Aliamphritea hakodatensis: one gene and its partner. The protein of the gene in region 1 interacts with the protein of each later gene in a pairwise test. Links are inferred from orthologs where the notes say so. Each region holds a gene or a part of one and is shown on either strand. Other genes may lie near its edges. The genes, in order: recJ and PCI15_RS14445.

Region 1 (9,616 bases):
CGTTCAGGCGGAAGGGGATAAGGAAGCCGACATTCGTAATGCCTTGCGAGGCCTGAATGCGATGGTGCCTATCGTTGAGGTAAAGCCGGCGGCGTTTCCCGGCTTATATCAGGTGACGCTGAAGAGCGGTGAAACCCTGTATACCAATGACAAAGGTAGTCACTTTGTTGTCGGGGATATGTTTAAGGTCAGTGAAAGCGGTGCTCTGGTTAATCTGACAGAAGAAGCCAAGAAGGGTGATCGCCTTGAGCTGCTGGCGAGCAGCGATGCCAGCGATACAATCAATTTTGCAGCTAAAGGTGAGAAGAAGGCCAGTGTGACTGTGTTTACGGATGTGGATTGCTTCTATTGCCGTAAGCTGCACAAAGAAATTGCGGATATCAATGCACTGGGAATTGAAGTACGTTATCTGGCGTTCCCGCGTGCAGGTGCGGGGTCGCCTGCTCATCTGACGATGGACTCTGTCTGGTGTGCTGAAAACGAAGAAACCCGTAAAGAGCTGATGACCCGGGCTAAGAAAGGTGAAAGCCTGCCGCAGGCCAGCAGCAGCTGTGACAGCCCGGTACTGGCGCAGATGAATGTTGGTCGTAAGGCCGGCGTGACCGGTACACCTGCACTGGTGCTGGAAGACGGCAGTTTGGTGCCGGGTTATGTGCCTGCAGCGCGTCTGGCTGAGATGCTTCAGCTGAATTAATCCTGCAGATTAAAAACTATTCATCAATAAGGGAGCAAAATGCTCCCTTTTTTAGTTTCAAAGCGACCTGCTGCGTAGTGCATCACGGCTGACTTATATATAATGCGAAGCTATTTTGACTCGGCCCGGGCGTGCCCTTTGGCATTCCCTGACATGACAAGCGAGGTAACGGTTTGAAACCAGTAAAAGTGGGTATCTGTGGACTCGGCACCGTGGGTGGCGGCACTTATAACGTATTGAAGCGCAATGCTGAAGAAATTGCGCGTCGCGCCGGCCGTAAGATTATTATCGAGGAAGTGGGTGCGCGTCGTCCTAATCCTGATTGCGATACTAAAGGCACCCAGATTACCGCGGATATTTTTGCCGTTGCCCGTAATCCTGAAATTGATATCGTCATTGAGCTGATCGGTGGTTATGACACCGCGCGGGAGCTGGTGATGACTGCGATTGAGCATGGTAAGCACGTAGTGACAGCGAACAAAGCGCTGATCGCGGAGCACGGCAATGAAATCTTTGAAGCGGCACAGCAGAAGAATGTCATGGTGGCATTTGAAGCAGGTGTTGCTGGCGGTATTCCGGTCATTAAAGCGATCCGTGAAGGTTTGTCCGCTAACCGGATCAACTGGCTGGCGGGTATCATTAACGGTACCGGTAACTTCATCCTGACTGAAATGCGGGATAAAGGCCGTGATTTTGCTGATGTGCTGGCGGAAGCTCAGGCGCTGGGATATGCCGAAGCTGATCCTACTTTTGACGTTGAAGGCATCGATGCGGCGCATAAGCTGACGATTCTGGCGTCTCTGTCATTTGGTATTCCGCTGCAGTTCTCCAAGGCGTATACCGAAGGGATCAGTAAGATCACTGCGGAAGACGTGCAGTATGCTGAAGAGCTGGGCTACCGGATTAAGCACCTGGGTATCAGCCGTCGCAATGAGGCCGGTGTTGAGCTGCGTGTTCATCCAACCATGATCCCTGAAAAGGCACTGATTGCTAACGTGCATGGCGTAATGAATGCTGTGCTGGTTGACGGCGATGCGGTTGGCCAGACCATGTATTACGGTGCCGGTGCCGGTGCAGAGCCGACGGCCTCTGCTGTTGTTGCTGATGTGATCGACGTTGTCCGTACCCTGACGGCTGACCGTGATAACCGCGTACCTCATCTGGCATTCCAGCCGGGTGAACTGTCTGATGAGCCTATCCTGCCGATTGAAGAAGTTGTAAGTGCTTACTACCTGCGCCTGCATGCGGTTGAGAAGCCGGGTGTGCTGGCGATGGTGACCGGTATCCTGAGTGAGTCGGGTATCAGCATTGACGCGATTCTGCAGAAAGAAACCCATGAGCAACTGGTGCCTATCATTATCCTGACTCAGGAAGTGAAGGAACAGCAGATGAATGAGGCCATTGCTAAGATCGAAGCCTCTGCTGACATCGACGGTACGGTGACCCGTATCCGTGTTGAACACTTCGAAGCTTAAGTTTTAGGAAGTCATAACCGTGAAATATATCTCAACACGTGGACAAGCACCGGCACTGGATTTTGCTGATGTGTTACTTGCAGGTCTGGCCAGTGATGGCGGTTTGTATGTGCCTGAAAAACTGCCGACCTTCTCGAAGGAAGAGATTGCTTCCTGGGCGGGCCTGTCTTATGCGGATCTGGCTTATAAGGTTGTGCAGCCGTTTGTGGCCGGGTGCATTGATGATGCCGACTTTAAACGCATGGTTGATGAAACCTATGCAGGTTTTAACCATACAGCGGTTGCGCCGCTGAAAGAGCTGAATACTAATGAGTGGGTGCTGGAGCTTTTCCATGGCCCGACCCTGGCATTTAAAGATTTTGCTCTGCAGTTGCTGGGACGTCTGATGGACTTTGTCCTGCAGCAGCGTAATGAGCGTCTGGTGATTATGGGGGCGACCTCCGGTGATACCGGTTCTGCTGCCATTGAAGGCTGCCGTCACAGCAATAATCTGGATATTTTCATTCTGCACCCTTACAACCGGGTTTCAGAAGTTCAGCGTAAGCAGATGACCAGTATTCTGACGGACAATGTGCACAACATCGCCCTGGAAGGTAACTTTGATGATTGCCAGCAGATGGTTAAAGACAGCTTTGCGGATCAGGGATTCCTGAACGGCCGTAAGCTGGGCGCGGTTAACTCCATTAACTGGGCGCGCATCATGGCGCAGATCGTTTACTACTTCTCGGCTGCACTGGCTGTGGGCGGTCCGCACCGTGAAGTTGCGTTCTCAGTCCCAACCGGTAACTTCGGTGATATTTTTGCCGGTTATATTGCCAAGCAGATGGGACTGCCAATCAGCCAGTTGGTTGTGGCAACGAACCGTAATGACATTCTGCACCGGGTAATTGCTGATAACGACATGAGCAAGGGCGAGCTGGTTCATACCCTGTCTCCGTCGATGGATATCATGGTCTCGTCTAACTTCGAACGGTTGCTGTTTGATGTCTATGGCCGTGACGGTGCTGCTATTAGTGATCTCATGGACCGTTTTAAAACAGAATCTGTTCAGCTGGATGCGTCCCGCTGGGAAGCTGTCCGTGAGCTGTTTGACAGCCATGCCTGTGACGATGATTCAACCTGTCAACTGATCACCGAGGTGCATGCTGATACCGGTTATCTGCTGGACCCGCATACGGCTATCGGTGTTGCAGCTGCCCGTAAGTGTCGCCGCGATGAAAGTGTGCCAATGATTGTACTGTCGACAGCGCACCCGGTTAAGTTCCCGGAAGCCGTGTTAAAAGCCGGTTTGCAGGCGCCGGAATTGCCAGAACATATGGCGGACCTGTTTGAGCGTGAAGAACGCATGACGGTGCTGCCGAATGAACTGACAACCGTTCAGGAATTTGTGGCGAAGAAGGTCACTGCATAAATTCTGAAGTGTTATTCAAACCCGTAACAGGCAACTGTTACGGGTTTTTTTGTGCGTTTTTATCCGCTGTATCCCGGTGCTTCGGTAAATGTTGCTGAATTACTATTAATTATTTGAAAACATTCGTGTTTCTTTCGTGAGTGGTGTATTAAATAAGCAGGCAGGATCAGTTATCTGTGGGAACCGGAAGGGAGCATGCCGGCGCGGCTGATCATCAGGATGTCACTGTATCTGGGAGCAGGTAGACTAACCGAAAAAGGAAAATTGTCAGGGATTTGCTGTTGGTGGAGATGGGGCTTTGGATACGTTTTTTAATCTTTCAAAAATTTTCTGGGCATTGGCTAACCCGGGGAATTTTATTGTTTTGCTTCTTGTTGTTTCAATGTTGTTTAGCTGGAAAAAAATTACTTTCCTGACGGTGCTGAGTCTGATTGTTCTGACCGTCTATCCGGTGGGAAATTTATTATTGCAGCCGTTGGAAAACCGTTTCAGCCAGCCCGGGAAAATACCTGATAATATTGCCGGCGTGATTGTGCTCGGGGGCGGTGAAAATGCTGAACTGAGCAGTATCTGGGGGCAGCCGCAGTTTTCAGAAGGCGCAGACCGGGTGATGACGTTACCGGGCATGCTGAAGCGTTTTCCGGATAAACCTATTATTTTTACCGGCGGTTCCAGTTCGGTGCTGAAGCCGGAATACCGTGGAGCTGATACAGTTAAGGCATGGCTGGAAGAGTTCAGTTTGTCTGAAAATATTATTTATGAGCGACAGTCACGCAATACGTATGAAAATGCGCTCTATTCCGGACAAGTACTGCCTCAGGCAAGCAGTATAGATCAGGGGGATGGCTGGCTGTTAGTGACCTCTGCTTTCCATATGCCGCGTTCTGTCGGTATATACCGCCAGCAGGGCTGGAAGGTCATTCCTTATCCGGTGGATTATTATTCTCAACCGTTCGAGTTTGACAGCGTCAGGTTCGACTTGGCGGATAACCTTGGTAACCTGGGAACGGCAGTGCGTGAATGGATTGGCTTGCTGGCTTATTATGCAACGGGTAAAACCGAAGAATGGTTTCCCGCAGAAGATGTTATGAGCGGGCAAACGCAAGCGTTGAGTATTTAGGTGTTATGTCAGAATTATTAATCCGTCGCCGTGATGTGAACGCGGATGGCGCTGTCTTTAATCAGGTACATCCTCTGCTGGCACGGATTTATGCCAGCCGTGGTCTGTTCGATGCTGACCGGTTAGGGCGGCAGCTTAATCAGTTACAGAATGGTCAGAACATTCGGGGCCTTGATGATGCTGCTCAGCGTTTGGCACAGGCCGTTATGCATCAGCAGAGTATTCTCATTGTTGGGGATTTTGACTGTGACGGTGCCACGAGCACAGCGTTAGGCATGCTGGCGCTGGGGATGATGGGTGCCCGGCGTGTGGATTATCTGGTGCCTAACCGGTTTGAATACGGTTATGGGCTCAGTCCGGAGATTGTGGCGGTTGCGGCGCAGCGCGCGCCGGATCTGATTGTTACCGTGGATAATGGTATTTCCAGTGTTACCGGGGTGACGGCTGCCAATGAGGCCGGAATTGATGTCATCATCACCGATCATCATTTACCCGGCGCAGTCCTTCCGGATGCCTGTGCGATTGTTAATCCTAACCAGCCAGGCTGTGATTTTTCTGAAAAGTCTACCTGCGGTGTCGGCGTAATCTTTTATGTCATGGCGGCATTGCGCCGGTTATTGCAACAGCAGGGCTGGTTCGCGGGACAGAATATCCCCATGCCAAATCTTGGCAGTTTACTGGACCTGGTAGCTCTGGGGACCGTGGCAGATGTGGTGCCGCTGGAAGAGAATAACCGCATTTTGGTGCATCAGGGTTTGCAGCGAATCCGGGCAGGCCAGGCCCGCCCAGGCATTTTGGCCTTGCTGGATATCAGTGGGCGGTCCCGGCATAACCTGGTGGCATCGGATCTGGGATTTGCGCTGGCGCCCCGCCTGAATGCTGCCGGCCGGCTGGATGATATGTCGGTTGGAATTGAATGCTTGCTGTGCAACGACCCCGACCGGGCCCGGGCGCTGGCGGTGCAGCTGGATGAGCTAAACCAGGAACGCCGTGGTATTGAGCAGGAGATGCAGCAACAGGCGCTGACGTTACTGGATAAACTGGAGCTTGATGATGCTGAGTTGCCGTTTGGCGTCTGCCTGTTTCAGGAAGACTGGCATCAGGGGGTGATAGGTATCTTAGCTTCCAGAATTAAAGAGAAGCTCAATCGCCCGGTGGTTGCTTTCGCCGCCGGTGATGACGGTGAGCTGAAAGGTTCAGCCCGTTCTGTGGCCGGGTTTCATATCCGGGACGGACTGGATGCTGTCGCCGCTAAGCATCCCCAGTTACTGAAAAAGTTTGGTGGTCATGCAATGGCGGCGGGAATGACGATCGTCGCGGATCAGCTGGATGCATTTCAGGCCGCCTTTGATGCTGAGGTGCGCCGGCAAATGAGCGCCGAACAGTTACAGCATTCCGTCCTGACTGACGGGGCGCTGAGCGGTCAGGATTTTACGCTTCAGACAGCTGAGCTTCTGAGGGAAGGCGGGCCCTGGGGGCAGCACTTTCCGGAGCCATTGTTTGATGGTGAGTTTTCATTAATTCAGCAGCGTATTGTCGGACAGCGGCACCTTAAAGTGGTGTTAATGGATCCTGAGAGCGGCATTGCGGTGGACGGCATCCACTTTAATGCTGATACTAAATGCTGGCCGGATCAGAGTATTCAGAAAGTGCGGGCAGTATACCGCCTGGATGTGAATGAGTTCCGGGGGCAGCGTAATGTACAGCTGATGATTGATCATCTGTTGCCGCTGGCCTGATGTCTACAAACATACAACAGGGAATATCCGGATGAATGATTTCAGTTTGCAGGAATTAAATACATTGCTGGGCGTTTTTGCCAAAGCCGGTATTCAGGAACAGGCTGCCAGCCCCGAAGAGCTGGATTTGCTGGTGCGTCTTCAGCATGCCCAGGCTGAACGCGACGAGATTGAAAACATGGATTTTGATGATTGTCTTGGCGGTGCCTGTAAGTTGTGAGTCATGGCTGCCAGCAGATGCCGGCAGCACTGCCTGATCATTAAATTTTGAACTGCCCCAGCAGTTTGTGGATATTGTCAGCCAACTGGTTGAGTTGCTCACTGGCGCTGGTAACCTTACTGGCGCCTTTTGTGGTCTGGCCGAATGCCTGATGCATAGTATCCACATTATGGGTGATGGTGCTGACGGTTGAGCTTTGCTGTTCGGTGGCACTGGCTATCTGGGTGTTCATGTCCGCAACACTGAGAATTTCCTGCGTAATTGCACTGAGCGTTGCCCCTGCCTGTTCTGATTCCTGAACACTGATTTCAGCCTGGTTTCTGCCGGTCTGAATAACGGTAACTGTATTGTGAGCCCCGCTTTGAAGTTGTTCAATCATGGCCTGAATTTCTTCTGTTGATTCCTGGGTCCGTTTGGCCAGTACCCTGACTTCATCGGCAACCACGGCAAAGCCACGGCCCTGTTCCCCGGCCCGTGCGGCTTCGATGGCAGCATTCAGGGCAAGAAGGTTGGTCTGATCGGCAATCGAGCGGATAACGTCGAGTATACCGCCAATATTTTCCACATCGCTTTCCAGCGTCTGGATGCTGGTGACGGCTTTATCCACTGATTTGGCCAGATTATGAGTAGCACTGATGCTGGCTTTGACGACTTCCTGCCCGGCCATTGCCTGGTTGCGTACAGCGCTGACTGAGTGTGCCGCTTCTGATGCATTACCGGCGACTTCCTGAACGGTATGGTTCATTTCACGAACCGCCTCAGCCATGTTCTGTGTTTCCTGCTGGTGGGTCGTGATGCTGGTATTGGTCTGTTCAGTGATATCTGCCAGTGAGTGTGAGGCAGTCACCAGTTCATCGCCGTAAACTTTAACCTGTACGACGGTCTGATGAATGCGTTCCACAAAAGTATTGAATGTGGCTGCCAGTACGCCCAGTTCGTCAGATGTTTTAACCGGTAAACGAACAGTGAGGTTACCTTCCCCCTGGGCAATATCCTTCATGGCTGCGGTTGTCTGGTTGAGCGGTCTGATAATGCTGCGGCTTATCAGCAGGCACAGCGCAATGATTATCACCAGTGCGGTGGCCAGAAAAATCAGCCGCTGGCTCAGGATTGAGGTGAACTGCTCATCGATGTCATCGACATAGATACCACTGCCTACCATCCAGCCCCAGGGGGCAAAGCCTTTGACGAAGGACAGCTTGGGTAGCTGATCTTCTGAACCGTCAGGGGCGGCCCAGAAGTAATCTACAAAGCCGGCACCGTCTTTGCGGACCACATCCACAAAGGCTACAAAGAGTAACTTGCCCTGCTTATCTTTGATTGCGGAGGCGTCTTTGCCGTTAAGAGCAGGTTTGATCGGATGCATGATGATCTGTGGCTGGAGATCATTTATCCAGAAGTACTGGTTATCATCGTAACGTAGCTGGCTGATGATCCGGCTGGCTTCCTGCTGTGCCTGGGGTTCGGTCATTTCCTGGTTCTGACTGCGCTGGTAATAGTCACCAAGTATTGCGTGGGCAGTGGTCACCAGCCCCTGAAGGCGGTCTTTCTTGGCGGCCAGCAGGTTCTCTTTCAGCAGGAAAGTATCCTGAATATATACACCGGAAAAAATCAGGATGAGTAAGGCTGGCAGTAGCCATATACGCGTGGAAATGGATATTCGGGAGAGCATGATCACGATCCCCTGTTCTGGTTCATGGCTAAGTTGCACAGGATATTGTCTGGCGGAAACAACACAGTGACATTAATTCGGGTTGTATCACTTGAGCCTAATCAAAAAGTGGCAAAGTTAATCTTATCCATTAGTTGAAGCTCTGAATGGGCAGTTATCCGGTGACAGCAATGTGATTTGTCATCTGTTTGTCATCTGTGAAATTTAAGTTGTGCGACAAACAAAGATGCCAGAGTAGTTTTTATGGGCCTGAGTACGACCTTAAATATTGATTATGAAGAGCAATTGCTGCGCAGCCTGATTGCCGGGGATAATCTGTTTCCGCATTTTCAGCCGATTGTTGATCTGAGAAACGGGGAAACAATCGGGCATGAAGCGCTGATCCGCGGGCCGGAAGGCAGTGTTCTGTATTCACCGGACAGCCTGTTTCAGACCGCTATTCGCTGTGGCCTGTTGCACACCCTTGAACTGAGCTGCCGGCGCCTGTCACTGCAGCGTTTTGCTGAGCTGAACATTGGAGGCAAGCTGTTCCTGAATATCAGTGCTTCCTTACTGGGGACGCCGGAGCATCAGAAAGGTTTAACGGCTGATATGCTGGCCGCGCTGGACATACCTCAGCAGGCAATCGTCATCGAGTTATCTGAACAGCATCCTTTTGATCAGTATGGTCTGACACTTGAGGCGGTTCAGCATTACAGGGGGATGGGATTTAATATCGCCATAGACGATCTTGGCAGCGGCTATTCGGGCCTGAAACTGTGGTCTGAGCTGCAGCCGAATATCGTCAAAATTGATAAACATTTTGTCCATAATGTTGACCGTGAGCCGATCAAACGCCAGTTTGTAAAATCTATCTGCGGCATCGCTAACGGGATCGGTTGCTCAATCATTGCCGAAGGAATTGAAACCCAGTCGGAATTGCTGACGCTGAAGGAGCTGGGTGTAACAATCGGGCAGGGGTTTTATCTGGGGCGGCCCACACAACGTCCTGTGGATGCTCCGCAGGAATATGCCTGGTTGCCGAAACGGCCAAGGGGGGATCTGGACCCTGATATGGCTGAGACTGCCTCTGTGCTGGTTCAGCCGGCACCATCTCTGGCGCAAAGTGACGAATTACAACTGGCCAGCCGTCTGTTCAGGGACAACCCGGCCTATAATGCTTTGGCGGTTTTGGAAGATGGCAGACCTGTGGGGACTATTACCCGCGCGAAGCTGCTGGAGCTGTTTTCGACACAGTATGGCCGGGCGCTGTACGAGCAGAAGCCAGTGTCCGTTATGATGGACG
Region 2 (9,575 bases), 2.5 Mb from region 1 along the record:
TTCGCAATACAGTAGTCGATGCCCTGATAGTAACAGGTTTCAAAATGCAGGCTGTCGAACGCCTCCAGTGAGCCCCAGTAGCGTCCGTACAGGGTGGCTGAATCCTGCAGATACAGGGCGGCGGCTACGTCCTGATCGTCTTTGCTGGCGATACAGAACAGCAGGTTTTCCGGGATGCTTTCGCACAGCAGGCGAAAGAAATCGCGGTTCAGATAACCGGAACGGCCCCGTTTAAGGTAGGTGATCTGGTAAAAGTCGTAAAAGCGGTCCAGTTCTGCGTCAGTGATTTGCTGGCCGTTCAGAAACCGGTGGCTGATCGCCTGCTGGTTAATTTTCTGCCGTTCCTTGCGGACGTTTTTACGCTTTCTGGAACTGAAGGTACTCAGGAAATCATCAAAGTCATGGTAACCCTGATTGAACCAGTGATACTGGCTGCCCAGGCGGCGCTTAACCCCGTCACCCCTGAGGAGCGGCAGGCTGTCAGTGTCCAGAAACAGGCTGTGCCAGCCGGACAGCTTATGTTGCCGGCATACCTGTGTCAGTGCCTGAGCAGCCGCCTGGTGCAGCTCTGCCTGCTGTGGCGGGCTCAGGTCAGCCGACAGGCACAGGCGGGGGCCGGTGCTCGGTGTAAAAGGAATGGCGTTGAGCAGTTTTGGGTAATATTCCAGGCCGTAACGTTGGTAGGCGTCTGCCCAGGCCCAGTCGAACACGTATTCGCCATAGGAATGCTGTTTGACATACAGAGGCATCACGCCAACCGGTTCCGGATCGTTGATGACCAGATGAAAGGGTTGCCAGCCTGTTTTGATCGAGACGCTGCCACTGCTTTCCAGTGCATGCAGGAATCCGTAACGGATAAACGGATAATCCAGTCCGCAGTCTGGCCGGTGGACCAGGGCATCCCAGGTTTCCTCGCCGATATCAGCGATGGAGTTATGAAAACTGAATGTGGTCATAGCGCAGTGTTTGGTGGCTGGAGGAGTGTGCTTACTGTAAGTCAGTTGGTTGTGGTAAATCCAGCTTTCTGTCTGATGCTGACCGGTAAGTATGAGAAAAACTGCTTTACAGTCAACAAGTTCTGTCGGGAAGGCTGTTCAACTGCTAGAGTTAAGGTATTGCTACACAAAGGAGATATATGATGGATGAGCTAGAGCTGGAATTTGAACTGGATCCCCGTCTCGCCGCCGACTGCATTCATATTGGTGATTTCCCGCTATGCCGGCTGTTGCTGATGAATGATGCCAACTATCCCTGGTTTATTCTGGTACCACGCCGGGCCGGCGCGACAGAAATTTATCATTTGCCGGAAGAAGAGCAGCAACAGCTTATACATGAATCCTCTTTTCTGGCTGAGAACCTGCACGATATTTTTGCCGCCAGAAAAATGAATGTGGCGGCTATCGGTAATATGGTTGCGCAGTTACATGTGCACCATGTGGTGCGTTATGAAGATGATGCCGCCTGGCCTGCGCCTGTATGGGGCGCGGTACCGTCCCGGCAATATTCTGAAACAGAGCTGTATGAAGTACAGCATAAACTTGAAGTGATACTCAGAGGTGCGCTGGCGCTGAACCGGGCGGCCAGTTAACCGGCGGGATGTATCGGCAGGTATAAAAAAAGCGCTGAGTCTTCATGACTGAGCGCTTTTCTGTTGTCCGGGCTTTTCGGAACGGGCCCGTTTTCTGCAGGTCTAACGGCGACGGCGGCGCTGTGGATGCCGGCGTTGCTCTTCGACAGGAATACGGATTGCCTGCGGTTGGCTGCTGTGCCCTTTAAGATGGTCTCTGAGGCTATAGCCAATCACGAACAGACAAGCTAAAACGGCTAAAGACAATAATGTAATCATAGGCTTGCTCGCTGTTAATTGCGGTTATTGCTTAGTCAGTTCCTTACAGCTCGAATCCTTCGAGCTCATTTCCTTCTTCAAGCTCAGCGACTAATGCAGAAAACTCGGTAAAGCCTCCGATGTGCTCCTTTCCGTGGAAGATCTGAGGAACAGTTGTGACTGGTTTACCGATGGTTTTTTCCAGATCTTCTTTGCTGATACCTTCTTTATGGATATCAATGTAGCGATGATCTAAATCTTTGATTTCACAAAGTTGCTTGGCACGGACACAGAATCCGCATCCTTCACGACCAAAAATAGTCACACGTTGCATCTAAATAATCTCCTCATAAGAACGGGTGACATTGAAACAATTTATTAACCCGTATGCCAATAGTGAATGTTTATATTAAACATAGCTATTGGTTATTAGCTCTGTAACCCGGTGAAGTATGCCATAAACCGGGACTGAAGCCGCGCCAATATTGTCAGTATAGCAACCAGTTTGAGTAAAGGATGCTATGTAACCTTTAACCCCGCTGGGCGTTTGATTTTACCAAGAGTAAAAGTGCCTGTTTGACCGTGGCGCTGCTTGGTTTATTATGTCACGAGTTTGACATAATAAAATGTCGTCTCGGGAAAAGTTGAGTAGTCGCGTGGCAGTAGATATTCCTATTGAGCAATTGCAGAACATGCCTGTATTTGGTGGCCTGCGGGAAGACAGTATCCGGATGCTGATTGCCGGTTGTAAATGCGTTGAGCATGTGCCGGGAGAGGCTTTTTTCTCCGAAGGTGAGCGGGGCGATTCAGCCTTTATCGTGGTATCAGGCCATGCATCCCTGTATAAGCACGGCAGTGGAAATGGCAACCTGCATAAGATTCGCAGTTTTCAGGCGACAGAATGCTTCGGTGCTATGGCCCTGCTTGGGGTTTACCCACGCAGCGGTGTGGTCATCGCTGATGATCACTGCCATGCGATTGAAATCAAGGCCGATCAGTTGTTTTCGCTTTATCAGCAGGATGCCGAGCAGTACATGCTTATATTTATGAACATGGCCCGTGATCTGAGCAGACGTCTGCGTGACGGAGATTGCGAACTGGCCGGCTGTATTGATCAGTTAAGTACAGAAACCGCCGGATAACGGCGGTTTTTTGCATCTGAAGACTTTATCTGGATTTATCCTTACCACACGTCCGGACGTTTCTTGCGGCGCGGAATCAGCGGGATAATCAGACCCAGTACCAGACCGCCGAATGCAACCAGCCCGCCGTAGGTAAACCAGCGCATCAGGTTTGAATCATCCATGCTGTTTATGGAGCGGTTCAGGCTGGAAATTTCCAGCTCCAGTTTGGCAATGGTGTCAGCATATTCTTTATTTTGCTGCTGCAGACCCACAGTTTGTTGCTTCAGTGACTGAATAACCTCATTCTGCTGGGTGATCATGGCATTACTTTTACCCAGTTTTTCTTCCAGCTGGGGAAAGCGGACCGACATGCTTGAGCCTTCGCTGACGTTAGCGCCGGGCAACCAGCCGGTACGCCCTGAAGCGGTTTTGATTTTTACGTAACCGCTGTCTTTATTGCGGTCCAGTATGGTGATGCTGGTGCCGCTGCGGATCCGGCCGGTGATCCTGTACTGATCACTGGGGCCGCCGTGGTAATAGGTAAAAACATCATCACTTATATAGGCTGCCTGAGTGTTCAGGCTGAAAAGAGAAACCAGGGTAAAACAGGAAGCAATCAATAAACGCATGGTGGCACCGTAACTCGTATTCTGCTCTTGCTGCATAACAGGGCTGCAAGCTTGTATTGGTTTTATCGGGTGCCTGCTGACGGGAACGGTATTGTCCTTCGTTTCGCAGGGTGCAGACCCCCGGGTAAATAATTTTAATTTTGTCTCATCCCTGTACAGCTTAGCCTGTGACTTCGGTGCCCGGGAAAAGTTCGAACATTTGTTTATTATTTTCAGTTTTATTTCAGCTTTGTCGTGCAGGCATCCGGTGCTGACGGTTAAGCGGATTTACGGCATCGTCACAGAGGGTTGTTGTGTGCTAGAATCGCCCACCGTTTTTGTTCTCTGAGGAAGATAGAAGTGTTTATTATTCGCTGGATTCTTGGCCGTATTATTTTACTGGTGAATGCGCTTACTCCGCCGAAAAAAATGCAGCGCAGCCCTGAAGAACAGGCTGAGCTGGATAAGCAGACAGCCAGTTTATCCCTGTATCAGTACGAAGCATGTCCTTTTTGCGTTAAGGTTCGCCGTGCGATGCGCCGTTTTAACCTGAATGTGGAAGTGCGGGATGCCCGGCGTAACCAGGATTATAAAACTGAGCTGGAGCAGAATGGCGGCAAACTGAAAGTGCCTTGTCTGCGTATTGAAGAGCAGGATGGTGTGCGCTGGATGTATGAGTCCGGTGACATTATTCAGTATCTGGAACAGAACTACGTAAAATAAGCCGCTTTGCGGTGAGAAAAAAGCAGCCAGTGGCTGCTTTTTTTGTGTCTGTGGCTCACGGGGCTTGCCGTAACAGAATGCTTAACTGTATATTTAGCCAGTAAAGTATCCGGTTGAGCTATTTATGATTTTATACATTGCCGAAAAACCCAGTCTGGCACGGGCATTGGCTGACGTTCTGCCAAAACCGCACAGCAAAGATCAGGGATTCATCCGGCTGGGCAACGGCGATGTTGTCAGTTGGTGCCTCGGACATTTGCTGGAGCAGGCTGAACCGGATCACTATGACCCCCAGTATAAACAGTGGCGTTTTGAGCATTTACCCATTGTGCCTGAACAGTGGAAGCTGCAGCCGCGCAGCAAAACACGCAGCCAGCTGAGTGTTTTGCGCAAGCTGGTGAAGCAGGCTGATCAACTGGTTCACGTTGGCGACCCGGACCGGGAAGGGCAGTTGCTGGTGGATGAAGTCATCAACTACTTAGGTGTCAGTGCGGCAAAAAAAGCTGCCACGCAGCGCTGCCTGATCAGTGACTTGAATGCCAGTGCAGTGCGCCGGGCACTGCAGCAACTGCGTTCTAATCAGGAATTTGTACCCCTTTCAGTCTCGGCACTGGCCCGTTCCCGGGCGGACTGGCTGTACGGGATGAATATGACCCGGGCCTATACATTACGCGGACAGCAGGCCGGTTATAGCGGCGTACTGTCAGTCGGCCGGGTACAGACACCGGTTTTGGGGCTGGTGGTCCGGCGGGACCAGAGCATTGCAGACTTTGTATCGAAGCCATTCTATGAAGTAGCCGCCCATTTGCAGACGGAAAAACAGGAAGATTTTCAGGCCCGCTGGAAGCCCAGTGAAAACTGTGCCCCTTATCAGGATGAAGAAGGGCGGGTATTGTCCCGGCCGCTGGCGGAGAATGTCGCCTCCAGAATTACCGGCCAACCGGGCACCGTCACAAAGCTGGAACAGAAGCAGAAACAGCAGGCCGCGCCGCTACCCTTTAACCTCTCTTCACTGCAGATAGAAGCCGCAAAGCGCTTCGGCATGAATGCCAAGGCGGTACTGGATACCTGTCAGAGTTTGTATGAACGTCACAAGCTGATTACCTATCCCCGCTCTGACAGTCGGTATCTGCCCCGGGAGCATCACGGGCTGGCAAAAGATGTTATGCCTGTTGTACTGGCAAACTGCCCAAGTTTTGAGAAGGTGTCCGGAATGCTGGACCTGAGCCGGCGCAGCGCCGCCTGGAATGACAGCAAAGTAGACGCCCACCACGCGATTATTCCCACCAGTCGTAAAATGCCTGCGTCTCTGAGCGAAACTGAGAAGAAAATTTATACCCTGATCGCAACCTTCTATCTGTATCAGTTCATGCCTAAGTACAGTTACTTTGAGACCAAAGCTGAGGTAACGGTTGCCGGTGGTCTGTTTGTCTGTAATGCCCACCGTACGCTGGAGCTGGGCTGGAAGCATTTACTGAATAAAGATGCCAGCAAGGATCAGCAGTTGCCTGAACTGCAGCAGGGGCAGGTGGTTGACTGTCTGCGCGGTGAGGTGGAAGAAAAGCATACCCAGCCCCCCAAATATTTCACCGACGCCACTCTGCTGGCGGCGATGACCGGGATTGCCCGCTATGTTCAGGACCCGGATATCCGCAAGATACTGAAGGAAACTGACGGGCTGGGCACTGAAGCTACCCGTGCCGGAATTATTGAACTGCTGTTTACCCGGGGTTTTTTGTACCGGGAAGGTAAGGCGGTTCGGGCTTCAGAGGTAGGTAAGGCGCTTATCGGTTGCTTACCGGATTCGGCGACCACACCGGATATGACCGCCCGCTGGGAATCCACCCTTAATGATATCTGTCATAAGCAGAGCAGCTACGACGGGTTCATGCAACCCTTGATGAGACATTTAAAAACGCTGGTAGAAGGCTCTGCCGGGGTGCAGATTCCGGCTTCACTGAAAGCAGCCGCACCGGCCCGGAAAAAGAGCTACAAACGCCGCAAGACGACAGGTAAAGCGAAGGGGGCCGCAACTAAATCAGCGGCTAAAACGCCCCGCTCTTCAGCAGGTCGCCGACGTAAAGCCGCAACCGCCTGAGGCCAGTGCTGAGCGCAGGTGGCCCGGAATAGGGGGCCTGACCTGTCACCGGTCATATCGGGGGGATGACAGACCACCTAAGACGTGAAGGTAAGAGGTGAAGGCCAGGCAAAAAGAAAATAACTCAGCCGTCCAGATGTCCCAGTAATTTTTCAGCAACCAGTTCAGAACTTGCAGGGTTCTGGCCGGTAATGATCAGACCATCCTGTACGGCAAAGGCGTGCCAGTCTTCGGCTTTCTGATATTCCGCACCGGCAGCGAGTAATGCATCTTCCAGTAAAAACGGAACGATGTCGGTTAACTGTACAGCCGCTTCTTCACTGTTACTGAAGCCGGTGACCGCCCGGTCTTTAACCACTGCCGTACCGGTGGCATCTTTTGCATGCAGTAATACGGCGCTGGCATGGCAGACGGCGGAAACCGGCTTGTTGCTGCGGATCATGGCTTCAATCAGCGCAATTGAATGCTGATCTTCTGTCAGATCCCACAGCGGACCGTGACCACCGGGGAAAAATATCCCGTCGTAATCATCAGCTTTGATATCGCCGAGGGGCAGAGTGGCTGCCAGTAGTTGTTGAGCCGTTTCATCCTGAGCGAAGCGCCGGGTGGCATCAGTCTGGAAGTCCGGGAGTTCACTTTTAGGATCAACCGGCGGCTGACCACCGGTGGGTGATGCAAGGGTGATATTTACGCCGGCATCCGCAAACACATAGTAAGGTGCGGCGAACTCTTCTACCCAGAAGCCGGTTTTCTCGCCGGTATTGCCCAGTTCAGAGTGGGAAGTTAGCACCATAAGAATATTTAACTGTGACATAAACAGTGTCCTTCAAGTAAGAAACCAGAATATCTGCAGTATGAATTAATCAGCTTCATTACATAATGGTTATAAAATTGGTAACTTTGTTTTAATAATTAATACAAAGGCGGCTTTATGGATCTCTCTTTTGAACAGCTCAAGAGTATGGTGGTGTTTGCCCACGTAGCAGGCCGGGGCAGTTTCAGCGCGGCTGCCCGTCATATGGGGCTGTCCCGCGGTGTGGTGAGTTATCATATAAAAAAGCTTGAACGCCAGTTAGGCGTGCAATTACTCAACCGCTCAACCCGCTCATTATCTCTGACCGATGAGGGCCGCAGTTATTATGCCTACTGTAAAACCATCACTGAACAGGCCGCTTCAGCACAGCAGCAGATGGAAAACTTCAGACAGGTGCCGGAAGGCTTACTGAAGATTACTTGCCCGGTAAATATGGGGCTGCAGATTATTGTCCCGGCACTGAATGAGTTTAAGCAGCGCTACCCAAGGATTGAGCTTGATATCGTACTGGCGGATCAGGTGGTGAATATTCTGGAAGAAGGCATTGATCTGGCAATCAGGGGGGCACCGCTGGCGGATTCGTCTTTACAGGCAGTGCAGCTGGCGGTGCTGAAAACCCATATCTGCGGCTCGCCGGCTTATTTTCGTAAACATGGCAGGCCACAGTCACCGGAAGATCTCAGCCGCCATAACTGGGTGATGTACCAGCTGTCGCCAGGCAGCCTGGAACTGCGCAAAGGGGAGCGCTCTTTCAGCATCCGGCCGCAGGGGGATATTTCGACCAATAACGCAGCTGCCCGTACCGCGTTTGTTGAAGGCGGCCACGGGCTGGGGCGGATTCCCGCCTATGATGCCGCGCCGAAAATCCACGGTGGCACGCTGGAGTCAGTACTGGATGATTACCGGCTTAACGATATTGAAGTCTACGGAGTGTTTGCGCCGGGCGCTGCGAAAACCAAAAAACTCAGAGTACTGCTGGATTTTCTGAAGTTGCATTATGCCGCTCTGGAACATCAGCGGTTACTGAGTGTGTAATTTGCAGAGAAATCGTGCTTGTAGATATAAAAAGAATTGTTATAACATAACAAAATAATGCAGTCCGGTTACTGCGCTTGCCGACATCTGTGATGATCTGAGGCAGTAACCGATAGATTTTCTTTTTATATTTCAGGAGCCATTGCTTGAACGCCTCTCTGCCGGATACTGCCCGCCATCTGTTACCATCCCACAGCCACTCTCTGGACTGGGTGGGTATGGAAAATATCAGACTGCCCTTACAAATACTGACCTCTGATTCCGCGCAGGAAGCCATTCCTGTGACCGCGTCGGCTGATCTGGGAATCGATCTTCCCGGAGGGGAAGGTGCACGCAAAGGCATCCATATGTCCCGGCTATACCATGCCCTGATGGCGCTGACGGAAGCGCCACTGACTGTGCCGGCGGTACTGCACTGTTTACAGGCATGTGTGCACAGCCATGAAGACTGTCACTCAGATCAGGCGGCGCTTACGCTGCGGTTTGATTTATTATTGTCACGTCCTGCGTTGCTGACTAAACAGGCGGCAGGTTGGCAGGGCTACGGTGTAGAGTTGTCTGCCAGTACGGATAAAGACGGCTATGCCACCCTGTCTGCGACGGTTGAAGTTGCCTATTCCTCAACCTGTCCCTGCTCGGCGGCGCTGTCCCGTCAGGCGCTGAGTGAACATTTTAATGATGCCTTTGCCGGTGACTTCCGGCCTGATATTGCTGAAGTCAGCCAGTGGCTGATGAAAGAAGGCAGTGTCGCCACACCACACAGCCAGCGCAGTGTGGCGCGGGTGTCGGTCGGAGTGCCGGTCGGAGTGCCGGGGCGGGCGTCAAATTTTGGTTTGATAACGCTGATTGACCGGATTGAGTCCGCCTTGCAAACCCCGGTGCAGACCTTTGTGAAACGCGCCGATGAACAGGCTTTTGCACTGCGTAACGGCAGCAATCTGATGTATGTGGAAGATGCCAGCCGGCGGATTCTCGATGCCGTGTGTGAGTATTCGTTGGCAACCGTGCAGGTGCGTCATTTTGAAAGTTTGCACGGGCATGATGCGGTAGCTAAAGCTCACTGGACAGCGCCCGGCCTGAGCGCACAACCGGCTAATAAAGAGGTTCGCAGATGACCGCGGCACTGGCTTTGCCTGCACAGCCGGCCCATGTGTGCAGCGGCAACCAGCCGGTTATTCTCAGTGAGATCTACCGGCCGGAACTGAATCTGGTGTACTGGCAGCGGCAGGCTGAACAGGCCGTACTGAACTATGCCCGGTTTCTGGCCGGATCTGAGTGTCATTTCACCAGTAAGTCCAGCGTGCTGTCTGAACCGGAAGTTGCAGACTGGCTGAATGATGTATTGCCG

What was found.
Region 2: the proteins of recJ (region 1) and PCI15_RS14445 interact in binary tests that used the Escherichia coli proteins (3 or more experiments, as listed by UniProt). The link is inferred for Aliamphritea hakodatensis from one-to-one orthologs.

What each region holds. Positions count from the first base shown.
Region 1 is NZ_AP025281.1:667,171-676,786, forward strand. The notes cover bases 4,153-7,072. They hold recJ (single-stranded-DNA-specific exonuclease RecJ), read left to right. Parts: upstream 4,153-4,705; coding sequence 4,706-6,439; downstream 6,440-7,072. Other genes in these bases: PCI15_RS03025 (YdcF family protein), read left to right, coding at 4,153-4,700; PCI15_RS03035 (hypothetical protein), read left to right, coding at 6,471-6,659; PCI15_RS03040 (methyl-accepting chemotaxis protein), read right to left, coding at 6,700-7,072. Also shown: PCI15_RS03010 (DsbC family protein), read left to right, coding at 1-694; PCI15_RS03015 (homoserine dehydrogenase), read left to right, coding at 868-2,169; thrC (threonine synthase), read left to right, coding at 2,189-3,580; more of PCI15_RS03025, read left to right, coding at 3,879-4,152; more of PCI15_RS03040, read right to left, coding at 7,073-8,331; PCI15_RS03045 (EAL domain-containing protein), read left to right, coding at 8,575-9,616. UniProt on the Escherichia coli protein: Single-stranded-DNA-specific exonuclease.
Region 2 is NZ_AP025281.1:3,133,642-3,143,216, reverse strand. Bases 4,013-6,891 are described here. They hold PCI15_RS14445 (DNA topoisomerase III), read left to right. Parts: upstream 4,013-4,404; coding sequence 4,405-6,378; downstream 6,379-6,891. Other genes in these bases: PCI15_RS14440 (type 1 glutamine amidotransferase domain-containing protein), read right to left, coding at 6,503-6,891; PCI15_RS14450 (glutathione S-transferase N-terminal domain-containing protein), read left to right, coding at 4,013-4,280. Also shown: PCI15_RS14480 (GNAT family N-acetyltransferase), read right to left, coding at 1-956; PCI15_RS14475 (HIT domain-containing protein), read left to right, coding at 1,139-1,588; PCI15_RS14470 (hypothetical protein), read right to left, coding at 1,691-1,846; PCI15_RS14465 (GrxA family glutaredoxin), read right to left, coding at 1,890-2,159; PCI15_RS14460 (Crp/Fnr family transcriptional regulator), read left to right, coding at 2,482-2,967; PCI15_RS14455 (TIGR04211 family SH3 domain-containing protein), read right to left, coding at 3,009-3,578; more of PCI15_RS14450, read left to right, coding at 3,918-4,012; more of PCI15_RS14440, read right to left, coding at 6,892-7,192; PCI15_RS14435 (LysR family transcriptional regulator), read left to right, coding at 7,310-8,227; GTP cyclohydrolase FolE2, read left to right, coding at 8,374-9,342; PCI15_RS14425 (DUF1826 domain-containing protein), read left to right, coding at 9,339-9,575.